DNA from 4 places in the Pantoea sp. NSTU24 genome. Region 4 is predicted to be linked to each of the others. Evidence: predicted binding sites of a transcription regulator. Region 4 holds the regulator's gene; each other region holds the start of a gene.
The links. The regulator CRP, encoded in region 4, controls carbon source genes, mostly activating them, when cyclic AMP is high. The targets are predictions, from matches to a motif close to ATGTGANNNNNNTCACAT.

Region 1 (3,240 bases), 690 kb from region 4:
ACTTTTTTCGTCATGCCAGCCTGGTACTGGCAGAGCTGCGGGTCGCCGAAGAGGATATTCAGCAGCGGCTGGGGCTGGGTGGCGGACAGGTGAATATCGGTGTCGGCGGCAGCGTGGCCCGCACCATTATGCCGCAGGTGATAAACCAGTTTCATCGTGAGTATCCGCTGGTGAAGGTGCGCATCGTTGAAGGCCAGCTGGTGTCGATGGTGCATGAACTGCGTCAGGGCGCGCTTGATTTCACGATTAATACTTATGATCAGAGCCATCTCGACCAGGAACTGACGTATGAGCGGATGATGGAACGCGAATACAAAGTGGTGGTCCGCAAAGGTCATCCGCTGGAAAAGGCCCGTTCACTGGCGGCGTTACAGCAGGCGGACTGGACGATGCCAACCCCGAAAGGCAGTTATTACCGCCTGCTGCACGACCTGTTCGGCGAGCGCGGCATGGCACCCAAAATCGTGGTGACCTGCGAAACCTTTATGGCCTGCACCAGCCTGGTCGCGCAGAGCGATTTCATCAGCATTCTCTCGGTCGACGTCATCGACGATCCGATTCTGGGCAAGTCGCTGGTGGCGCTGACGCTCGATGATCCTTTGCCGAAAGCGACTTTCTATCTGATTCAGCGGAAAGAGACGACGCTGACTCCGATGAGCCGTTATATGGCTCAACTCTTCCGCCGGTATTGTCAGTAAAATCAGTGCGTAAAAGCGATCGTCTACACTCTTAAGGTACTGTAAAAATCCAACCGACAAATAGAGGTGAAGATGCAAGTCAGTCCTTATCTGTTTCTCTATGGCCGTTGTGAAGAGGCTATCGACTTTTACCTGCAGGCAACCGGGGGCGAGCTGCTCGGCAAAATGACGTTCGGCGATATGCCGGATCAGGGTGAGCAGGTTGGTGACCAGTCTGCCGCGCCGCAGCCGCCAGAAAAGATCATGCATGCGCAGCTGCGCATTGGTGATGGCGAACTGATGCTGAGCGATGGCGATACCGCGAAGCCGCCAGCGTCTGAGCATGCCGGTTATGCGGTCAGCCTTTCCACCAATGATGTCGAAGAGGGTAAAGCCTGGTTTGAAAAACTGTCAGCAGGCGGCAAGGTGACGACGCCGTGGCAGGAGACCTTCTGGTCAAATGGCTTTGCGATGTTTATCGATAAATTCAACATTCCATGGCGTATCAACGTTGAGAAGTCGCAGGAGTGATTGCCGTGAACGGGTCGTGCTTAACTGCAAGGTCTGTAAACAGATGCGCTGGCCAGGAAGGTTGATTTCCTGCCAGCGCGGCAGCACAACAGGCGGCACGCTGCGCCGCCTGTTGTTATCAGAAGTTATAACCCGCCACCAGGTAGTAACCCCAGCCGGTTGATTTCAACTCAAATGGTCCTGTGCCGAAGTTCACGTCCTCACCATCTGCCCACTGGCCGCCGTTGTGGAAATAACGTGCCACCGCAGAGATATGCCAGTGATCGTAACCCAGTGACAGAATGTGGCTGGAGGCGATGGAGTTGCTGGTGCGTGATGGGCCGGCTTTATCGCGGAGATCGGAACCCCAGTCGAAGTTGGTGAAGCCGACATAGCCCAGATTACCGCCCCAGAGCGTGGTGATGGGCACGAAGTATTTCACCTTGAAGCGATAGCCATCCCAGCTGTTTTCGTTCGCCGCACCGTAGTTTTCCCACTGGTATTTCGCATAAACGTTCAGCGACAGCCCGACATCGCTATGCGTATCGATATCGGTGCCCAGACCCATATACCAGGTATTCTGGCGATTGCCGCTGTTACGGCCCATGTCGTAGATGTAGTTGTTCGCGAAGTACCACTCTTTGAACGGACCAAAGGCCAGGCTGGTGCCGGTCAGCTTATCGATGGAAAAGCGCGGCTCAATTTCCATGAACATCGGTGAACCGTGATCGAACACGCCGTTAGCGTTGCTGTTGCCCACGCCAAAGAAGTTAGGCACGTCGAGGTAGCCGTAAAAATCGAACCACTCTTTCTTCGCAAACGCTTCATATTCCAGATAAACGTCGTTATTGAACTGCGGTCCGAAGCGGGTGTGGTAACTGCCTACCACGTTAACGCTCTGATGCCACCAGTCTGAAACATACTGCGGATCGCTTTCTGCGGCCTGCGCAGCACCGGTCAGTGAACATGCCAGCGCGGCACCTGCTATCAACGTTTTATATTTCATTATCATCAGCCACATGCTTTTGACCGCCACCCAGCAGAGGCAGTCAGAGAGATATCGGTCCCCTGGAGGGGAATAAGAGGTTCAGCAAAAACAGCCGTTTTCAGCCCGCGTAGCGTGCCTGTAACAGTCCGATAGAAAATAGATTTTGCTCACGTTTGTCAAAAAGTGTTGCATTACAATTCAGCGAAATTGTGATTTGCTTCACAATAATGACCAGGATCGAACGGAACCAGGCAACCGTTTACGTTGTCTGGTTCGTGATCAAACGGGCGGGATCAGGGAAGAGTGACGCGAACCTGCAAACCACAAACGGAACCCTGTGGCGTCAGGCAGTTGGAAAGGGCGACCTGCATCTGATATTTCTGTGCGACGTTGCGCACGATCGATAATCCGAGGCCGCTGCCCTGCGCTTTGGCGTCGGGCGAACGGGTAAAACGATCGAATGCGCGGTCAATGAAAGCGTCCGGCATGCCCGTGCCGTTATCAACAATATCGACCACTGTCCTGCCCGCAACCCGATGCAGCAGAACATCTACCAGGCTGCCTTCCGGCGTGTGCAGCATGGCGTTGCCAATCAGGTTGTCGAACAGGCTACGCAGTTCAGAGCGGCTGGCCTGCAGGCGGTACTGCGTGGTGCCGTTAAAGCCGATATCGATGCCGCGTTTATCTGCCACCACCATCAGCTGCTCGATGCTCTCCTTCAGCAGATCTTCCAGTTCAATATGCTCAACGCTGGCGACCACACTCTGGTCATCCTGGCGCGAGACGTTGAGCAACTGTGTAACCAGATGACGGGTGCGCGTGACGCCCGCTTCCAGCTGGCTGAACTGCCGGCTCGCCTCACCGGGCTGAATATGCTGGCGCAGGTTTTCCAGCTGTAGCGTTACGGCGGTCACGGGTGTACGCAGCTCATGGGCGGCATCCTCCAGGAACTGACGCTGGGATGACCAGGCCTCACGCAGCTTGCTCAGCAGCGAGTTATAAGCCGCCACCAGCGGCAGGATCTCATCCGGTAACCCTTCCGGTGAGACGATATGCGGATGATGG
Region 2 (3,240 bases), 660 kb from region 4:
GCACTTCGAGCTCTTCCAGCAGCCACAGCACCCGATGCGAGCGCGATTTCTCAAGATGGTGAACGGTGATCATCGTGATTCCCTGTGTATTGACCTTCCCTGAGTATAGACGTCACTCACTTTCCGGCTGTCTGTCATCCTGTTCAGGATCGAGCAGTACCGCACCGGAACCCTGCTGGCCCAGCCGGTCACCCGGATTGCGCAGCGGACAGTCGCGCATCGACAGACAGCCGCAGCCGATGCAGCCATCCAGGTCATTGCGCAGTCGGGTCAGGGTTTCAATCCGCTTGTCCAGCTCTTCACGCCAGTGCTGCGTCAGCGCATCCCACTCCGGCGTCGACATGCGTTTGTTCGCCGGGATGTGATCCAGACTCTCGCTGACCGTCGCCAGCGGGATACCGATGCGCTGCGCAATTTTGATAATCGCAACGCGGCGCAGGACGTCACGGCTGTATCGCCGCTGATTGCCGCTGTTACGGGTGCTGAAGATTAATCCTTTCGATTCATAAAAGTGCAGCGCGGAAACCGCGACGCCGCTGCGACGCGCCACTTCGCCCGGTGTTAAAACCGGTTTTGGATAGTTGCGTTCTTTTTTCATCTCAGCCTTTACCTCAAGTTAACTTGAGGAATTATACTTCTTTTCCATTACACCGACTAAACTGCTGTTACCGCTTTATTACACACCAGAAGGATGAGGCCATCATGCAAGAAGAGATCATTCATTCCCTGACGCACTGGATTGATCAGAACCTCGATAAGAGCCTGTCGATCGACGAAGTAGCTGCGAAGTCAGGTTATTCGAAATGGCACCTGCAGCGTATGTTCCGTTCCGTAACGAAACAGACGCTGGGTGGCTATATTCGTGAACGTCGCCTGACGCTGGCCGCAGAAGCCCTGTCGCAGACGCAGCGCCCGGTTTTTGATATCGCAATGCAATATGGTTATGACTCGCAGCAGACTTTCTCCCGGGTGTTTCGCCGTCAGTTTTCGCAGACGCCGACGGCTTACCGTCACACCATGCGTCGTCAGTCCCTTCAGCGTCCTCGCCTGCTGAGCTTTGGCTGCAACGACACGCTGAACAGTTTTACGCAGCGCACCACAGGCGAGTGCTGCCCGGTCCGCTGATTTCCGGATGCGCCTGCCCGGGCGCATCCCTCTGATTTCCCGCTATTTGCTCCGCCTCTGTACATTTCCTGCCCGCGCAATGAGTCAAATTTTGTTCAAAATTTAAAATCGGGTGATATAATGTGATCCAAGTCACACTTTGAACCTGGTTTGACGGCGCAAAAGTCTTCCTGACACGCTTTTCCGCCGCCGGTGATGTCCGCAGATTGTCAGGGATACTTACTGATATTGAGGTCCGGCCGATGGCTACGTTAACCGCCAGTTTTCTTGTTATGCGTTGGGAGTTGCTGAGCGCAGTCATGATGTTTTTTGCCAGCACACTGAAAACTAAACTCCGTCAGGACAGCCGTCATGTGATGGCCTTTATGTGTGGCGGGATTGGTTTAGGCATGACCTGCTGGTTTGTGACCGGACTGATGGGCATTACGCTGAGCATGGACAATGTGCATAACTTCCTGGCCATCTCAAAGCATGCCTTTATTGAGGCAATGAGTCAGGCGCCAGCTGACTGGCCGATGCCCTGATTTCTGCGCATAAAAAACCCCGCGAAGCGGGGTTTTTTATATTGCTGTGTGTGCTTAAATTTTCTTCAACATGGCAGGGATATTCACATCCTGCACTGTCACGCCCGGCCTCTGCGTTCCGCGACGGTCCTGAATCCACATATCTCCCATCATCTGATTTAAACCGCGATCTAATCCGGTCACCAGTCCTGCACCTGGAGTGAAGGTCAGTTCGCCAAAGTAGATCTGTTCGTCGTGGATATACCAGTCCACACGCACATAGTCGAAATCGCTGGCCAGTTTCTTGCTCAGCTCCAGCGCCTGCTCCAGCGAAGGCATGATCGGCGAGACATCCAGACCGGTATCACGAATCTTGTGATACGCCTCGCTGAGGTTGTTCACATAGAAATTCATCGACAGCAGCGGCTGGCAGCGGTTGTAGATCACCTGCAGCACATATTCGAACTTGCCATCACGCTTGTTGAACATGTGAAACTTGTAATCAATTGGCGCGCTTTTGCCATCACCAATGTACTTCTCCACCAGAATGCGTGGCTTGATGTAGCGATAGTGGATCTCACGCGCTTCGTTGGCGAAGTCGGTCTTCAGCCAGCGATAACAGTCATGAATGATCTGCTGCTTGCGCAGGGCATCCGGCTCTTCCAGCAAAATCTCCACCATGTTGGAGGCGTGGTTCGGCTTGATCACCGTGCCTTTCCAGCAGGGTAAGCTGTTCAGTGTGGTCGGGTCAGTGGTTTCATGAACCAGCGGAATCAGGTATTCATTACCGATTTTTTCAGCGATGAATTCACGCACCGAGTATTTATCTGACAGGCGGCCATAGTTCTGGTAATCGCCGAAGATAAACTTACGGTACAGAACCTTCTCATTGAACACTTTTGGCTGACGCAGATTGGGCAGCTTTCTGAACTTGTGGAAGTAATAGATGCGGTCCTGATAAGCCCAGGGCATCTTCTTGATAAAGTACTGCACACTTCTTCTGAGTTCTTCTTTCAACTTGAGCATATCTGACCTCATTTGTAGGTTTTGTAGTTGAGTGAGGAAACCTGAATCTTTTGAATGACGCCGTTTTTAAAGAAATAATTCATGATGGTCAGGGACAACAGCTCTGAAAGGAACACGCTCCACGCGGCCCCCATGATGCCGTGCCCCTGAATCAACCACCAGGAGAGCGGCAGACTAATGACCATCAGACAGATGATCTTCCTCAGCAGATAGTTGAATCCACCCTCTTTAACCATGTAGCGATACGCTACCGTCCCCATTGCTGAAAAGCTGGTCGCTATCGACAGCAAGGTAATGAGACTGCCTGACTGTGTGTATTCCGGCCCGTACAGCGCAATGATGATTCGCTCGCCATAAAGCGAAATCACCAGCAGCATCAGCAAAGAGACGGCCATAACGTAGCCATTAAGCCGTGCAGCCAGCTTAATAGCGACCTCACCGCGCTCCCTGAAAATTTCAGTGAAGCAGGAGGTGATGAGCGCCACCGGGATAAAAATCCAGGAAGCGGAAATGGTATTGGCCGCTGCAAACAGGCCCAGGTCACGCGCGGGCGCGGTGCCAGCCAGAAACATCTGGGCGGCTTTAA
Region 3 (3,240 bases), 170 kb from region 4:
GTGGCGGATGAAGCGTGTATATCACGATCGGCTGGAAAAGATGGTTGCCGCGCTGGAGCCCTATTTTCCGGACCTGCAGCGTGCAGGGCTGGCGGTGATGGTTCGCCTGCCCGCCGGTTCCCCGGATCAGCTTATTGCGCAGCAGGCGGCAGAGTGGGGGATGGCGCCCTCGCCGCTGTCAGTCTGGTATCAGGATGCGGCTCAGCACTGTGCAGGGCTGTCACTGGGCGCGGCCCATCTGCCGCGTGAAGGCTATGCCCGCAGCGCCGGACAGTTAAAAGCGCGGGTGGACGCACATTGTGCCATCAGGCCCTGAACCAGCGACGCCAGACAAAACGGATCACAAAAAATTCCAGTGCGCCAAGTACCAAAAACCAGACGCAAAACACCACCGTGTAGAGCTGATTCAGATCCTGCAGATGAAATATCTGCAACAGATGCTGTGCCACCGCCAGGCTGAAAGCGGGTGCAGGCAGCAGCAATGCTGAAAGAAAGCCCAGTAGCAAAATGCCACCTGGCACGATCAACGTTTCAAAAGGGTTATTCATAACCGGTTTCCCCTGTTTATCAGCCCGGCATTTTCCGGCAATTGGCCGCACGGTTCAATGGCGGCGTAGCGGATCAGGGCACACAGGGGTCAGAACCGGCAGCGAAAGGACCAGAAAAGGCTTTACTGCCATCAACTTAGCGCCATATATAGCGAATGATAAGAGTTATAGCCTTTGCTATACTTAAATCCATGATTTTACTGTCTTTTTATCTTCCGGTTTGCATGGTAGACTGCGCCCACTTTTTTATAACTGAACACTTTGTGTGGTGAATTCAGCGTGAATTGCCGCTTTTTTGCCCCAGGTGAATAAATCATGACTTTTATTGCTACTCTGATTCTTGCGCTTGGCATGTCGATGGACGCGTTTGCTGCTGCTCTGGGCAAAGGCGCGACCCTGCATCGTCCCGGTTTTAAGGAAGCACTGCGAACCGGTCTGATTTTTGGCTCTATTGAAGCGCTGACCCCGTTGATTGGCTGGGCTCTTGGGCTGGCCGCCAGCCGCTACATTATGGCGTGGGATCACTGGGTAGCGTTTAGTCTGCTGGCGTTTCTGGGTGGCCGCATGATGATGGAAGGCTTGCGTCAGACCGCCGTTGCAGAGCCCTGTGAAGCGCCGCAGAGCCATGGCTTTATGGTGCTGGCGACTACCGCCGTGGCGACCAGCCTGGATGCCCTCGCCGTCGGCGTCGGCCTGGCGTTCTTACAGGTGAATATCGTGACCACCGCACTGACTATCGGCGCCGCGACCACCGTGATGGCAACGACCGGGGTGCTGGTCGGACGCTTCATTGGTCCGGTTCTGGGCAAATGGGCGGAAGTGTTGGGTGGTGTGGTGCTGATTGCGATTGGCTCTACCATCCTGTTAGAGCACCTCGGTTATATAGCTTAGGGCAGCCGACCAGAATCGGCAATTTTGTGATCTGGTTCAAATTTATTTGCTGTTAAAACGTTCAGCAGCTATACTTTTCCAGTATATCTTCAACTAAATTTGAACCAGGTGCTGCATGAAACGCATTTTCAAATACGTGTTCCGCGCTTATGTTGAGACGTTCAGACACGTACCGCCGGGTGCCATGAATTAAACACTCCGCAGAAAACCCTCGATAATCGCGGTCAGGGACAGACCAGTGATTATCACTTTCCGCTTTTGCTCCCTCTGATGTAATCTCGCGCGTCTGGTGCGACGAATCTGCTGTCACTCCTCATGTTATCCGCTTTCGGTCATCTCGCACTTTAAGAGGATAAAACGTTACAACAGACCCTTGCTGTTGGTTTTATAGGTGACCGTACTTTATTAAATGCTGACTACTGCGCTGGCAGCGAGATGGCTTTCTCTTTCTTTACCCGCTAGCGGGCAGCGTTTCAGGAAATTTGCCTTAAAAGAAATGAAAAATTCATCATTTTTCGGACATTAGCATTGCGCTAAACTGAGAGTCTTCTTTTTGCGTAATTAATTTTTATTTTTTGCCGATAAATAAGCTGGAAGTCTGGTTTATAGAAACCTTGTCATTAGATCAATGACTTATAACGGCAGGAAATAAAGATGACGATTACACAGCGATTACTGCTCACCTTTTCGCTCCTTTCGGCAGCACTGGTCACGATGGTCATCGTGGCAGTCGTCGTTACCGGAGGATTCCAGTCCCGCTTTCAGTACGTTCAGGAGAATACCGTTCCCTCATTGCTGGACATCGGCAAAATGGTCGACGGAAGTAACTCACTTATTATCTGGCTTTATCGCCATCAGAGCGCAACAGAGCCGCGGCGCCAGGCTGACGTTGAGAAGCAAATTAACACGACCATCCGAAACATTACTTCTCTGAACGAGTATTACCTGAAACACGACGTTTCTAATGAAAAGGATCGCCAGATGGCGGAGTCCGCGTTCACTACGCTGAAGCGGATTGAATCCACGCTTCCGGCATTCCTGGCTGGCTCACGGGCTCAGAATGATGCCGTAGCGCTGGGCGCACTTCAGGGGAGTGATGGCATTGGTGAAGCTGCGCGTCAGTTAATTGCGGATTATCAGAAGCAACTGAAATTCAATGTAGATATCAGCAACAGTCTGCGTAAAGAAAATGACAGAACCTATAAAACGACAGTATGGAGTCTGATCGGCGGTTCAGCACTGGCTATCATCACGCTGGCTTTCTTTGCACTCAGGACTATCTTTGGCATCCGGCGTCAGCTTAACGGTATGCGTGAAACGATGGAGAGTGCCAGCGAAAAGCTTGATCTGACACTCCGGGTTGACGCGTCTCGCCAGGATGAAATCGGCATGACAGCCCGGGCATTTAATCATCTGGTTGAAAATGTCTCCTTATCACTGTCAAAAGTTGAAGCGTCAGCCCAGTCCGTCAGCTCTGCGTCAGCACAGATATCCGCGGGTAACGAAGACCTCTCATCGCGCACCGAGGAACAGGCTGCCTCTCTGGAGCAGACTGCTGCAAGCATGTCTGAGCTGAGCGAGACGGTTCGCCAGACCGCTGAAAATACCCGCCTGGCCAGCCAGCTGGCGAAGAATGCACATGAAATCTCAGAAGACAGTGCCGGTCGCGTTCGCACATTGCTGTCTACAATGGGCGATATCAGAGGAAGCTCAGCGAAAATCACTGACATTATCGCACTGATTGAAGGAATTGCTTTTCAGACCAATATCCTGGCCCTGAACGCTGCGGTCGAAGCGGCCC
Region 4 (3,240 bases):
ATTAGCTCAACACACAGGGAACCGGGGCAGAAGAGGAAAGCGTCCCGCGCCCAGGACCAAAACGCCGGGCGCGTTTTTGAACACCGCAATGCGTTGGCCCGGCTACGGGCGCACATCAGGGATGAGATGCGCAATCGCGCGGCCAGCAATGGGCTCAGGCGACGTTCCGATCTGACCCCATTTCCTGCGCAGGCACAATCTCAACGCGGATTCCCTGCCCGGGTCAGGTCTTATAACGGACGGCCACTCACGTTAAAAAACCTGCGGCTATTATAACTCAATGACTTCGTAGCTGTGCGTCATTGTCACGCCTTTACCCAGCATGATGGCGACCGAGCAATATTTTTCCGCCGAAAGATCCACCGCGCGTGAGACCGCTTTATCCTGGAGCGATTTGCCACTAACGATAAAATGCAGGTTGATGTGCGTAAAGATTCGCGGTGCCTCTTCACGACGTTCTGAGGTCAATTTTACTTCGCAATCAGCCACATCGTTGCGGCCTTTTTGCAGAATTGAGACTACGTCGATCGCGCTGCACCCACCCGCCGCCATCAGCACCATCTCCATTGGACTGGGCGCTTTATCCCCCGAATTGCCATCCATCAGGATCTGATGGCCGGATGAGGATTCTCCAAGGAATGTCAGTCCTTCTACCCATTTCACTCTTGCCTGCATGATTTTTACTCCGGAATACGCTGTTTTGTCGCCAGAGTACGCTTTCCCCTGGTAAACAGCAATCCGGAGAAATCCGCCTGTAGCTGAAGCGAGACAACAGAAGACAGTCGGCTAAAGCTGTGCTACAAACAGTGCTGAAAATAGTTTTCGTCACCCGATGACGAAGCCGGGAAGAATGATGCGCACTGCGCCTGATGCGGCCCGAATAATTTCCTGAAAGGGAAAACGCTTGAAGCTTTCACCGCCTGACAGGGAAAACTGCCCCCTGTATTTTGGGCACGATTACAACAGAGGATAATAGCGAATGGTTCTCGGCAAACCGCAAACAGACCCTACACTCGAATGGTTCCTGTCCCATTGCCATATTCACAAGTATCCATCCAAAAGTACGCTGATTCATCAAGGTGAAAAAGCAGAAACGCTTTACTACATCGTGAAAGGTTCCGTCGCGGTTCTGATTAAAGATGAAGAAGGCAAAGAGATGATTCTTTCCTACCTGAATCAGGGTGATTTTATTGGTGAGCTTGGCCTGTTCGAAGAAGGCCAGGAGCGCAGCGCCTGGGTACGTGCGAAAAGTGCGTGTGAAGTGGCAGAGATTTCCTACAAGAAATTCCGTCAGCTGATTCAGGTTAACCCTGACATCCTGATGCGACTCTCGTCGCAGATGGCGCGTCGCCTGCAGGTCACGTCCGAAAAAGTGGGTAATCTCGCTTTCCTCGACGTCACCGGACGCATTGCACAGACCCTGCTCAACCTGGCGAAACAGCCAGATGCCATGACGCATCCCGACGGCATGCAAATTAAAATTACGCGTCAGGAAATTGGCCAGATTGTTGGTTGTTCACGTGAAACCGTGGGCCGTATTCTGAAGATGCTGGAAGATCAGAATCTGATCTCTGCACACGGCAAAACCATCGTCGTTTACGGCACCCGCTAATTCCTGTCACCCACGGCGTGATGGCAACATCACGCCGTTATTGTTTGTGCTGAGCCGATGTGGCGTCGAATAATTTACCATCCTGAAGTGAACTACGCCTTGCGGCAGACGCTGGTGCTCTGCCTGCCGGTCGCGCTGGGCTGGCTGACTGGCGACCTGCAAAAAGGCCTGCTCTTCTCGCTGGTGCCTGCCTGCTGCAACATCGCTGGTCTGGATACACCGCATAAACGCTTCTTCAAACGCCTGATCGTGGGTGGCAGCCTGTTTGCCCTCGGTAGCTTCCTGATCCAGTGGCTCACTCTGCAGACGGTGCCGCTGCCGCTGATCCTGTTGATCATGCCCCTGCTGCTCGGCGTAACCGGCGAGATCAGCCCGCTGCATGGTCGTCTGCTGCCCGGCACCCTTATCGCCGCTATCTTTACCCTGAGCCTGGTCGGTCGCATGCCGATCTATGTTCCGCCGCTGCTCTATATTGGCGGTACGCTCTGGTACGGGCTGTTTAACTGGTTCTGGTTCTGGCTGTGGAAAGAGCAGCCGATGCGCGAGAGCCTGAGTCTGATCTACCGCGAGCTGGCTAACTACTGCGACGCCAAATATACCCTGCTGACGCAGCTGACCGACCCGGAAAAGGCCCTGCCGCCGTTGCTGGCTCGCCAGCAGAAGGTGGTCGATCTGATCAACACCTGTTATCAGCAGATGCACATGCTGTCGGCCAGCCGCGACCACAGCCACAAGCGGCTGACGCGCGCCTTTCAGGTGGCGCTGGATCTGCAGGAGCATATCTCGGTCAGCCTGCATCGGCCGGAAGAGGTGCAGAAGCTGGTCGAGCAGAGCCATGCCGAAGCGGTGATCCGCTGGAATGCCAAAACCATCTCGGCCCGGCTGTGGGTGCTGGCGGATAATATTCTTTACCACCGCCTGCCCGAACGTTTTGCAATGGACAAACAGCTCGGCGCGCTGGAGAAAATCGCGCATCAGCATCCCAACAATCCGGTGGGGCATTTCTGCCTGTATCACTTCAACCGGATTGCCCGGGTCCTGCGAACGCAGAAACCGCTTTATCAGCGCGACCTGATGGCCGATCGCCAGCGCCGCCTGCCGCTGCTGCCCGCCCTGCGCAGCTACCTCTCGCTGCGCTCCTCGTCACTGCGCACCGCCGCTCGCTTTGCAGTCATGCTGATGCTGGGCAGCGCGCTGGCGCTGTTCTTCAACATTCCCAAGCCCTACTGGATCCTGATGACCATTATGTTCGTCAGCCAGAACGGCTACAGTGCCACCCGTGTCCGCATCCAGCACCGGGCGCTGGGCACCTTTGCCGGGCTGGTGATTGCGGCCGCCACGCTGCGTCTGGCGGTGCCGGAGTCGCTGGTGCTGCTGATCATGCTGGCGATCACCTTTATCAGCTACCGCTTTACCCGCCAGTTTTATGGCTGGTCGATGATCGGCTTCACGGTGACCGCCGTGTACTCGCTGCAGCTGCTGTCGCTGAACGGCGCACAGTTTCTGCTGCCGCGACTGATGGATACGCTGATGGGCTGCCTGATCGCTTTTGGCGGAATGCTCTGGCTCTGGCCGCAGTGGCAGAGCGGCTTGCTGCGACAGAACGCGCATGATGCGCTGGAAACCTA

Region 1: a site for CRP is predicted at 2,383-2,400, ahead of ACLHDD_RS17015 (nucleoside-specific channel-forming protein Tsx). Genes of this name have one in related genera too.
Region 2: a site for CRP is predicted at 1,246-1,263, ahead of ACLHDD_RS16855 (YjcB family protein). Genes of this name have one in related genera too.
Region 3: a site for CRP is predicted at 1,464-1,481, ahead of azuC (stress response protein AzuC). Genes of this name have one in related genera too.

Annotation. Positions count from the first base shown of each region.
Region 1 covers NZ_JBKIWZ010000001.1:3,589,259-3,592,498, forward strand. Annotated here, with positions in the region: gene ACLHDD_RS17005 (LysR family transcriptional regulator) at 1-698, shown strand, start outside; gene yjdN (VOC family metalloprotein YjdN) at 771-1,208, shown strand; gene ACLHDD_RS17015 (nucleoside-specific channel-forming protein Tsx) at 1,327-2,193, opposite strand; gene ACLHDD_RS17020 (sensor histidine kinase) at 2,469-3,240, opposite strand, start outside.
Region 2 covers NZ_JBKIWZ010000001.1:3,552,527-3,555,766, reverse strand. Annotated here, with positions in the region: gene ACLHDD_RS16870 (glutathione S-transferase family protein) at 1-73, opposite strand, end outside; gene soxR (redox-sensitive transcriptional activator SoxR) at 113-598, opposite strand; gene soxS (superoxide response transcriptional regulator SoxS) at 700-1,125, shown strand; gene ACLHDD_RS16855 (YjcB family protein) at 1,368-1,649, shown strand; gene ACLHDD_RS16850 (ATP-grasp fold amidoligase family protein) at 1,704-2,654, opposite strand; gene ACLHDD_RS16845 (oligosaccharide flippase family protein) at 2,663-3,240, opposite strand, start outside.
Region 3 covers NZ_JBKIWZ010000001.1:3,063,374-3,066,613, reverse strand. Annotated here, with positions in the region: gene ACLHDD_RS14660 (PLP-dependent aminotransferase family protein) at 1-316, shown strand, start outside; gene ACLHDD_RS14655 (DUF1158 domain-containing protein) at 306-548, opposite strand; gene mntP (manganese efflux pump MntP) at 864-1,439, shown strand; gene azuC (stress response protein AzuC) at 1,555-1,632, shown strand; gene ACLHDD_RS14640 (methyl-accepting chemotaxis protein) at 2,094-3,240, shown strand, end outside.
Region 4 covers NZ_JBKIWZ010000001.1:2,896,647-2,899,886, forward strand. Annotated here, with positions in the region: gene ACLHDD_RS13900 (OsmC family protein) at 271-675, opposite strand; gene crp (cAMP-activated global transcriptional regulator CRP) at 980-1,612, shown strand; gene ACLHDD_RS13910 (YccS/YhfK family putative transporter) at 1,670-3,240, shown strand, end outside.